Actinoallomurus bryophytorum: one gene and its partner. The protein of the gene in region 1 interacts with the protein of each later gene in a pairwise test. Links are inferred from orthologs where the notes say so. Each region holds a gene or a part of one and is shown on either strand. Other genes may lie near its edges.

What was found. The genes of interacting proteins can lie anywhere in the genome.
Region 2: the proteins of FB559_RS22435 (region 1) and rsfS interact in binary tests that used the Escherichia coli proteins (3 or more experiments, as listed by UniProt). The link is inferred for Actinoallomurus bryophytorum from one-to-one orthologs.

What each region holds. Positions count from the first base shown.
Region 1 is NZ_VFOZ01000001.1:4,729,294-4,735,043, forward strand. Bases 1,718-4,631 are described here. They hold FB559_RS22435 (ATP-binding protein), read left to right. Parts: upstream 1,718-2,587; coding sequence 2,588-3,676; downstream 3,677-4,631. Other genes in these bases: FB559_RS22430 (DUF4132 domain-containing protein), read left to right, coding at 1,718-2,566; FB559_RS22440 (DUF5682 family protein), read left to right, coding at 3,676-4,631. Also shown: more of FB559_RS22430, read left to right, coding at 1-1,717; more of FB559_RS22440, read left to right, coding at 4,632-5,750.
Region 2 is NZ_VFOZ01000001.1:5,517,252-5,521,958, reverse strand. Bases 1,373-4,356 are described here. They hold rsfS (ribosome silencing factor), read right to left. Parts: upstream 3,077-4,356; coding sequence 2,669-3,076; downstream 1,373-2,668. Other genes in these bases: FB559_RS25855 (hypothetical protein), read right to left, coding at 3,772-4,356; nadD (nicotinate-nucleotide adenylyltransferase), read right to left, coding at 3,113-3,718; FB559_RS25870 (histidine phosphatase family protein), read right to left, coding at 1,832-2,467. Also shown: FB559_RS25885 (TetR/AcrR family transcriptional regulator), read left to right, coding at 21-629; FB559_RS25880 (GNAT family N-acetyltransferase), read left to right, coding at 696-1,280; more of FB559_RS25855, read right to left, coding at 4,357-4,686. UniProt on the Escherichia coli protein: Functions as a ribosomal silencing factor. Interacts with ribosomal protein uL14 (rplN), blocking formation of intersubunit bridge B8.

The DNA.
Region 1 (5,750 bases):
GCTGATCGAGGTCGTCGGCATGGACGTCGTGAAGCTGCTGACCAGCGCCTTCGACAACGCCTTCAACTGGGCGGACGAGCGCAAGGTGGCGGTCAGCGTGCTGAGCCGGCTGCCCACGGACGAGGCGTTCCAGCTGATGGTGGACCATCTCGACCAAAAGCACGTCCAGCCCGCCGTGCTCGAGGCGATGAAGCGCTACCCCGTACGCGCACTGCGGCTGCTGGCCCAGGCCGGCGCCGGCACGTCGCCGAACGCCTCGGCCGTACGGGACCTGCTGACCGGCCACGTGGCGGCCAACCCGGACCTGACCGCGGCCGCGCTCCCCGGCCTCCCGCCGGAAGTGCGGGAGGCGATCGAGCGCCTGCACGAGGACCGGACCGCCGGAAAGCCGGACCGGGTGGAGGACGCGCCCGCCGCCGTACTGCCCCCGCTCCTCGCCACCCCGCCGTGGACGCGGCGTCCCAAGGCGGTGAAACCGGTCGTCATCACCGGCCTGGAACCACCGTCCGAGGCCGCCGTCACCTGGGTGGAGGGCAGCCGGGAGGAGTGGTCCAACGGCGCCTCGGACTACTTCCACCTGCGCGAGAATGACTGGCCGGCCGTGATCCGCCGATACCAGGACCGCGAGTTGAACTACATGTGGGAGGTCGCCCTCTTCGTCAACGGCCCGCAGGACCTGCTCCGCCCGCTCGTCCCCGGCTGGAGGCCATCACCCCTCTACGGCTCCGAGGTGTGGATGAAGACGGTCATCGCCAGGTTCGAGCTCGACGCTCTGCCGACGGTGCTCGACATCGCCGCCCAGGACAACCCGGCGGTCTGCGGCGTGCTGTTGCTGCCCTTCTTCGACGCCCGTGTGGCCCGGTTGATGGCCGACTGGCTCGCCCGGCTGAAGTCCGTGCGCAGGACCGCGACCACCTGGTTCGCCTGGCACGGCGTCGCCGCGGTCCGGCTGCTGGTGCCCGACGCGGTAGGGACGGTAGGCCCGCCACGGACGGGCGCGGAGGCGGCGCTGCGACACGTCGCCTCGGTGCACGGCGACCAGGCCGTCATCGAGGTGGCGCGCGAGTACGGCGACGAGGCCGCGACGGTCGTCGCCGCGCTGCTCGCCGCCGACCCGCTCGAGAACCTCCCGGCCCGGCTGCCCAAGCCGGGTTCATGGCTGGAACCGTCGCGGTTGCCCCAGGTGCTGCTCGGCGACCGCACCCGGGCGCTGCCGCCGGAGGCCGCCGGCCACATCCTCACGATGCTGAGCATCTCCCGTCCCGGCATGGAGTACGCGGGTCTGGAGACCGTCCGTGAGACCTGCGACCGCGCCTCGCTCGCGGAGTTCGGCTGGGCGGTGTTCCTGCAGTGGCAGGCCGGGGGCATGCCGGCCAAGGACGGCTGGGCGCTCACCGGGCTCGGGTGGATCGGTGACGACGAGACCGTGCGACGGCTCACGCCGGTCATCCACGCCTGGCCAGGGGAGGGCGGTCACTCGAAGGCGGTCGCGGGCCTTGACGTGCTCGCCGCGATCGGCACCGAGATCGCGCTGATGCACCTGAACGGGATCGCCCAGCGGATCAAGTTCAAGGGCCTCAAGGAGCAGGCGCGGTCGAAGATCCAGGAGGTCGCCGACGGCCTCGGGCTGACCCCTGAGCAGCTCGCGGACCGGCTCGTTCCGGACTTCGGGCTGGACGAGGACGGCAGCATGGTCCTGGACTACGGGCCGCGCCGCTTCGTGGTCGGCTTCGACGAGCAGCTCAAGCCCTACGTTCTGGATGAGGGCGGCAAGCGCCGCAAGGCCCTCCCCGCTCCCGGCGCCCGTGACGACGCGGGGCCGGCGACTGCGGCGCGCAAACGGTTCGCCGACCTGAAGAAGGACGTACGCACGGTCGCCGGTGACCTCATCCGGCGGCTGGAGACGGCCCTGGTGGAGCGGCGCGACTGGTCGGTCGCCGAGTTCACCGACCTGTTCGTGCGTCATCCTCTGACCTGGCACGTCGCCCGGCGTCTGGTCTGGCTGAGTGACGGCACGGCGTTCCGCGTCGCCGAGGACCGTACTCTCGCCGACGTCGAGGACAGGGCGCTGGCGCCACCCGACGGCGCCCGGGTACGCCTGGCCCACCCGCTCGACCTCGCCGGCTCGCTCGACGCCTGGTCGGAGGTGTTCGCCGACTACGAGATCCTTCAGCCGTTCCCGCAGCTCGGCCGGGCCGTGTACGTACTGACCGACGAAGAGCGGGCCGGTTCACGCCTCACGCGGTTCGAAGGCGTCACCGTGACGACGGGCAAGGTGCTCGGGCTGGAGCGGCACGGCTGGGCGCGCGAATCCCCCCAGGACGCCGGCATACAGGGGTCGATCTCACGTGCGGCCGGTGAGGGACGCTTCGTCGTGATCGGCCTGGACCCGGGCATCGCGGTGGGGTCCCCGGAGATCTTCCCCGAGCACGAACTCCATTCGATCCAGATCTCGGATCATCCGGACGGCTGGGGGCGCCGCGACGCGAACCCGGTCCGCTTCGGGGACCTCGACCCCGTGGCGGCCTCCGAGGTCATCGCCGACCTGACCGAGCTGACCAGCTGAACCATGTCCAGGAGCATCTGAATGACAGAAGAGAACCTCCAGCGGCCACCCGCCGAGATCCGGTACGCCGACGAGCTGGCCAGGCTGCGGGAGACGGACAAGGGCAACCGCCCGCCCGGCTGGTGGCTCAGCCTGGAGGCGGCCCGCCGGTTCATCGTCGGCGACGAACGACAGGGGATCCGGCGCAAGTTCGTCGGGGACCCGTCGCTGATCGACCGTGCGCTCGTGAGCCTGGCCACGAGCCGTGGCCTGCTGCTGGTCGGCGAGCCGGGTACCGCCAAGTCGCTGCTGTCCGAGCTCATCGCCGCCGCGGTCAGCGGCACCTCGACGCTCACCATCCAGGGCGGCGCGGCCACCACCGAGGACCAGATCAAGTACTCCTGGAACTACGCGCTGCTCGTCTCCGAGGGGCCGTCACCACGGTCGCTGGTGCCCGCCCCGATGCTGCGCGGGATGGAAGAAGGCAAGATCGTCCGCTTCGAGGAGATCACCCGCTGCCCGCTGGAGGTGCAGGACTCGCTGCTGTCGCTGCTGTCCGAGCGGGTGGTCGCGATCCCCGAGCTCGGCGACGCGAACGGCATGGTCTTCGCCCGCCAGGGCTTCAACGTGATCGCCACCGCCAACACCCGCGACCGCGGAGTGAACGAGATGAGCGCGGCGCTGAAGCGCAGGTTCAACTTCGAGACGGTCTTCCCCATCGCGGACTTCGCCACCGAGCTGGACCTCGTCGAGGCCGAGGCGCGCGGGCTGCTGGAGAGCTCGGGCGTCACCGTGCCGCCACGGCGTGACGTCCTGGAGGTGCTGGTCGCGACCTTCCGTGAGCTGCGGGCGGGAATGACCGCGGACGGCGGGTCCATGGACCGGCTGTCGGCCGTGATGAGCACCGCCGAGACCGTGTCGGTCGCGCACGCGGTCGGGCTGCGCGGCTGGTTCCTGCGCGGCGAGGCGGGCACGGCGGCCGACATCGTCGCCTGCCTGGCGGGCACGGCGGCCAAGGACGACGCCGAGGACCTTGCCCGGCTGCGCCGCTACCTCGAACAGCAGGCGCCGCGAAGGCGCGGCGAGCAGTGGAAGGCCCTGCACGACGCCCGGCACCTGCTCCCCGGCTGATGCCCGCTCATCTCATCGGGGTCCGCCACCACAGCCCCGCGTGCGCCCGGCTCGTCGGCCGGACCATAGAGTCGCTGCGCCCGGCGTACGTGCTGGTCGAGGGGCCGGCCGACATCAACGACCGGCTGGACGAGCTGCTGCTCGGCCACGAGCTGCCGATCGCGGTCTTCAGCCACTACCGGGACGAGGACCGCTCGCACCTGTCGTGGGCCCCGTTCTGTGAGTACTCACCCGAATGGGTCGCGATCACGGCGGGCCGCTCCTGCGGCGCCGAGGTACGCCTCATCGACCTGCCGGCCTGGCATCCGGCCCTCGCCGGCCGCCGTAACCGGTACGCCGACGCGGAGCAGCGCTATGCCGACGCGGCCGAGCGGCTGTGCCGGGCGTTCGCCGTGGACAACGTGGACGCCCTGTGGGACCGCCTGGTCGAGGTCGAGCCGGACGACGGGCTGGAGGAGCGGCTGGCCACCTACTTCGACCTCGTACGCGGCGACTCCGCGGCGGGCGAGGAGGACACCGCACGCGAGGAGTACATGGCCGGATGGGTGCGCGCGGCGGTCGCGGACGCCGGGGACCGGCCGGTCGTGGTCGTGACCGGCGGCTTCCACCGGCCCGCCATCCTCGCGCTGACGGAGCGACCGGCCGTGGGGGACTCGCCGGAGCCCTCCTGGCCGGAGGTCCCGCGGCCGCTGGAGGGTTCGGTGGCCGGGAGCTATCTGGTGCCCTACTCGTTCCGGCGGCTGGACGCCTTCTCGGGCTACCGGTCGGGCATGCCCTCGCCGGAGTACTACCAGCGGCTGTGGGCGCAGGGTGCCAAGGCCGCCGCCGACGGGCTGGTCGAGGCGGTCGCCACCCGGCTCCGCGGACGCGGGCAGAGCGTGTCGACCGCGGATCTGATCGCGGCGCGCACACTCTCGGAGGGGCTGGCCCGGTTGCGCGGTCACCCGCATCCGGCCCGTACCGACATCCTCGACGGGCTGGTCAGCGCGCTCGTCTCGGACGACCTGGACCAGCCGCTGCCGTGGACCCGCCGCGCCTCGCTCGCTCCCGGTGCGCATCCCGTCGTCGTGGAGATGGTGGCCGCGCTGAGCGGCGACCGGGTGGGCCGTCTGCATCCGGGCACACCCGCTCCGCCGCTCGTCCACGACGTGGACGCGGAGCTGCTACGCCTGGGTCTCGACCGCGAGGGTGAGGTCGACCTGGACCTCACCCTCGCCGGTGACCTGGACCGCAGCCATGCCCTGCACCGGCTCGTCGCGCTGGGCGTGCCCGGGTTCGAGCGTCGGTCGGGGCCGTCGTCCGGGGCGGACCCGGTGCTCGACGAGCAGTGGGTGCTCACCGCCCACGACGCGAGGGTGGCCGCCCTGATCGAGGCGGGAGCCTACGGCGGCACCCTCCGCGACGCCGCGGCCGCCGTGCTCGCCGAACGCATCGCCGAGGCAGGGACCGAGCCCGGACGGCTCGCCGGGGTGCTGTTCGCGGCCGCCCTGTGCGGGATCACGGATCTGCCCGAGCGGATCGCCGAACTGATCGCGGCCGGCATCGCCGGCGCGCGCGAGCCGGGCCCGCTGGGTGAGGCGCTGGCCATGGTGCTCGGACTCTGGCGGCACGACCGGGTCCTGGGGACCGCGAACAGCCCGATGTACGCCACGGTCATCGACGGCGCGGTCACCCGTCTGCTGTGGCTCGCCGAAGGCATCCACGGCGGCCCCGCTCCGGCCGACCGGGCCAGGCTCCATGCGCTCACCGCGACCAGGGACGCGTTGCTGCACGCGCCCGAGGTGCTCACGACCGGGCGGGACGTCGCGCTGGACGTGATGGCGCGCATCGGCGCCGACCGTACGGCGCCGCCGGACCTGCGCGGTGCGGCCTTCGGGTTCGGGTGGTCGCTCGGCGCGTCCGGCGATCCGGTACGCGCCCTGCGCGGCGTGGCCGGCGCGGACACGCTCGGCGACTGGCTCTCCGGGCTGTTCGCGCTGGCCAGAGACGAGGTGCTGGCAGGCACCTCCGGCGTGCTGGAGGTGCTCGACGACCTCATCACCTCGATGCCGGAGTTCCTGCCCGGGCTGCCCGC
Region 2 (4,707 bases), 790 kb from region 1 along the record:
TCCTGTCAAGGGGGGACGAGATGGCTCGCCGTACTCAGGCCGAGCGTTCGGACGCGACGTCGTCCAAGCTCGTCTCCGCGGCGCGGGATCTCTTCGGCCGGGACGGCTACGCCGCCACCTCGATCGAGACGGTCGCCGCGGCGGCCGGAGTGACCAAGGGCGCGGCCTACCACCACTTCGGCAACAAGGCGGCGCTGTTCCGGCGAGTCTTCATCCACGAGCAGCGGCAGATCTCCGCCGCGCTCGAGCGTGCCGCCGGTGAGGAACCCGACTCCTGGTCCGCGCTGGTGCGAGGCTGCCGGACCTTCCTCGGACACTGCCTCGACCCGGCCTTCCGCCGGATCGTGCTGCTGGACGGCCCGTCCGTCCTCGGCTGGGAGGCGGTACGCGAGATCGAGTACGCGCACACCCTCCGGGTCCTGACCGAGGGCATACGCGCCGCCGCGGTGGACGGCAACGTCATCGACGGAGACCTGACCGCCCGGTCCCAGCTGATCTTCGGCGCACTGTGCGAGGCGGGAATGCTCCTCGCCCGATCCGACGACCCCGCCCGCGCACTCCCGGTCGTGGCCGCCGAGGCGGAACTCCTGCTGAGCTCCCTGGCCCGCACACCGGACCGACCGGCATGAGAGCCCGACGCGGCTCGTGGGTTGGGGCCGGTAGTGCCGGGTGGGTGTCGTGGCGATAATGGCGAGGTGCCGCAGCTCACTGGTCCGGTCGTCGTGCCCGGTAGTCTCGCGCGGTCGTGTCAGCCGGTTCTGGAATCGGGAGATCTCGTGCTGCGGCCCTGGCAGGCCGCGGACGCGCCCGCTGTCGCGCAGGCTTACTCCGATCCGGGCATCCGGCGCTGGCACGTGCGGTCGATGACCGAGGATGAGGCCCGGGCGTGGATCGACTCGTGGCCTGGCCGATGGGCTGGGGAGAGTGGGGGCGGCTGGGCCATCGCGGGTACTTCCGGTCTGCTCGGACAGATCAGCCTGCGCCGGCTGAACCTCCCCGATGGCAGCGGGGAAGTGTCCTACTGGGTCCTACCCGCGGCGCGCGGCCGGCGCGTGGCGACGCGGGCTCTGTGCGCGCTGAGCACGTGGGCCTTCGAACAGCTCCGGCTTCACCGGGTCGAACTCGCGCACTCGACGCTGAACTCGGCCTCCTGCCGCGTCGCGGTCAACGCCGGCTACACGCACGAAGGGACGAAACGAGGCGAGGGATTGCACGCCGACGGCTGGCACGACATGCACCTGCACGCCCGCCTGAACGACGATCCCCACCCCCACGTCTGACACTCCGCCGGCCGTTTCAGGGAAGCCCCCCGGACCCGGTGGTGAGAACGGTCGTGTCGTTCAGTGCAGGTTCGCCAGACGGGTGGTTCCGATGTGGTCGAAGGCGATCAGTGTTCTGGCGACGGGTGCAATGGTGTGGGCTCGTGCGGTCCACATCTCACTCATGTAGCAACGCCACCGCCACCAAAGGTGAAACACAAAACGGCGCCGCCGTCCACCGCTCCAACGAGCCATGGAAGAACAACGCCGTCAAACCAACAAAAGTGCTCTCAACCGACCCCAGCCCACCGGGGGGCGTGGGGGGCGAAGCCCCCCACATCGGGGGTTCCAGGGGGTCGCCCCCTGGGCCAACATGAAAGCGACGCCCCAAGCCCGAAAGGGCATAGGGCGTCCAAGTCGCGTGGAGCTATGGGGATTCGAACCCCAGACCTCCTCCATGCCATGGAGGCGCGCTACCAACTGCGCCATAGCCCCGCACGTCAATCAGGTGTCCCTGCGACGCCCCGCCAGTGTATCGGACCTGACGACCAGACCTGTAATCGCGAACCGGCTCAGGTGTCACTCGCGGCACGGTCGTCACTGAGTACCGGTTCGGGCAGAGTGCCCGCGTTGTGCTCGACCAGGCGCCAGCCCAGGCGGCCCTCTTCCAGCACGGACCAGGAGCAGTTGGACAGGCCGCCGAAGCGGCCCCACAGCTCCTCCGGGAAGCCCAGCCAGTTCAGCATGCCGATGCGCACGGCGGCGCCGTGGCTCACGACGACGAGCGGGCCGCCGTCAGGGAGGTGTTCGAGTGCGCGCTCCAGGGCCTCGGCGAAGCGCTTGGCGACCTCCTCCGCGGTCTCGCCGCCCGGCGGCTGCCAGATGGCGTGCTCTCCCGGGTATCGGGCGCGGATCTCCTGGTTGGTGAGGCCCTCCCAGGCTCCGCCGCCGCGCTCGATCAGGTCGGGGTCGTGGGTCACGGTCAGGCCGGTGACCTCGCTCAGCGCCTGTGCGGTCGCGGCCGCGCGCCGCAGCGGCGACGAGACGATCGCGGTCGGGGCCAGGGCGGCCAGGAGCCGCGCGGAGCGTGCCGCCTGTTCGACGCCCGTCTCGTCGAGCGGGATGTCGGTCGTGCCCTGGAAACGGCGCTCGACGTTCCAGGTGGTCTGACCGTGGCGCCAGAGCACGATCTTGCGTGACTTGCTCATCGGCCCATCTCCGCGCGAACACGGCGTACGCGACGCCTCCGGCCGGCCCCCGATGCCACCACAGCTCGACCTCCACGTCGCTTGTTCATCGACCCGCTCCGGGCCCGCACATCCGCACGCACGTGCCCGGGCCGTACGGCGCCGAGGTGTGCCGGGACGATCGCCCCGGCCACGACACGCGCCCGCTCACGCGCGGCCGGCTCACTGCCCCTCTCCGGCGCGTACGCGCTGGGACGCGTGGGCGTTGATGCCGGCCGGCAGGTCCATCTCCGGGCAGTCCTTCCAGAGACGTTCCAGGGCGTAGTAGACCCGGTCCTCCTCGTGCTGGATGTGCACGATGATGTCCGCGTAGTCGAGGAGCACCCAGCGTCCCTCGCGCTCGCCCTCCCGCCGGTTGGGCTTGACGTCCGCGTCCTCGCGAAGGCGCTTTTCGATCTCGTCGACGATGGCGCGTACCTGCCGGTCGTTGGCGGCCGAGCAGAGGAGGAAGGCGTCCGTGATGATGAGCTGCTCGCTCACGTCGTAGGCGATGATGTTCTCGGCCAGCTTTTCCGCCGCGGCGTCGGCGGCGATCTGGACCAGCTGGTTGGCCCTGTCGGATGCGGTCACGATGCTGTCGTGTTCCTCCCTGCGAGGGTCTTACCGTTAGCTGTCACGATAAAGCCCTCGTTTATTGATGTACTGCACGATTCCGTCTGGCACCAAATACCACACCGGTTCCCCGGCCCGTACCCGTTCGCGGCACTCGGTCGAGGAGATCGCCAATGCGGGCACCTCGACCAGGCTCACGCCGCCACCAGGCAGGCCTGGATCGGTGAGGTTGTGGCCCGGTCGGGTACAGCCTATGAAATGCGCGAGGTTGAAGAGCTCATCCGCGTCACGCCAGGACAAGATCTCCGACAGAGCGTCGGCGCCGGTGATGAAGAACAACTCGACGTCAGGCCCGTGTATTTCGCGCATCTCCCGCAACGTGTCGATGGTGTAGGTCTTCCCGGGTCGCTCGATGTCAACGCGGCTGACCGAGAAAGCCGGGTTGGAGGCGGTCGCGATCACCGTCATCAGGTAGCGGTCCTCCGCCGCGGACGTCTTACGCCCTTCCTTCATCCACGGCTGCCCGGTCGGCACGAAGACGACCTCATCCAGGGCGAACAGGTGCGCGACCTCGCTCGCGGCCACCAGGTGCCCGTTGTGGATGGGATCGAACGTGCCACCCATGACCCCGAGGCGACGCCGCCCCCCATCGGTGCTCATGGCGCGACCCTAACCAGCGGCACCGACGAACGCGCGGCTCGCCCCCCGTGAAATCAGTGCTCGGCGGCGTTCCGCAGGTCGAGGGTCGTCTTCGCGAGCGCCGGGGCACCGCTGCCGCCCGTCTCGATCAACATGCCCACCGTGGAGGAATCGGCCCACGCGCAGGCGGTCGCCTCGCCGGCGCCGACCGATCCGGCGCCACAGCGGAGGGCGCCGCCGAGCGGCCCGGCCGGATAGTCCTCCGCGTTGTCGATCCCCATACCGAGGAACGTCGAGTCGACCTCCTTCGAGGGGGAGTTCGCCTTCAGCTCCGCGGCGAACTGCGGGCTGTCGCTCCCCACCAGGCCGACGAAGATCAGGGGGCGTGCGGTGTCGCCGTTCTTCGTGTAGATGGCGATCTTGGCCTTGGCGTACACCTCGGCGTAGCCTTCGGCCGAGTCGCCCATCGACTTGCGCATGGTCGAGGCCAGGCGGTCGGCGACGCTTCCGTTCAGCAGCCGGTAGTCGCCCACGGACTTGGGGACGACGATCGAATGCGGCACGCCCGCGTCGACCGGGGAGGTCGGTGCGCCGGAGGTCGCCGCCACCGGCTTGTCATCGCCGGAGGAGGCCACGCCCACCGCCACCGCGGCGCCGCCGAGCACCACGACCGCACCCGCGATGACGATCCCGGTGACCAGACCCTTGTTGCTCTTCTTCGGCGGCACGGCGCCCGGCCCGTACCCCCACATGGCCTGCGTGTCGGGGCCACCCGGACCGACCGGGCCGTTCGGGCCCCCGTACGGCCCCGGCTGCGGGTTCCCGTAACCCGGCTGACCGCCGTACGGGTCCGGAGCCGGCCCGCCGTACGGACCCGGAGACTGCGCCGGGCCGCCGTACGGCGTCCCGCCCTGTGCCGGTCCTTCGTTCGGCCACTGGCCACCGCCCGGCGCCGGATGTTCCGGTCCGCCGTCCTGTCCACCGTTCACTGTGTCCCCGCCCCAGAGTCC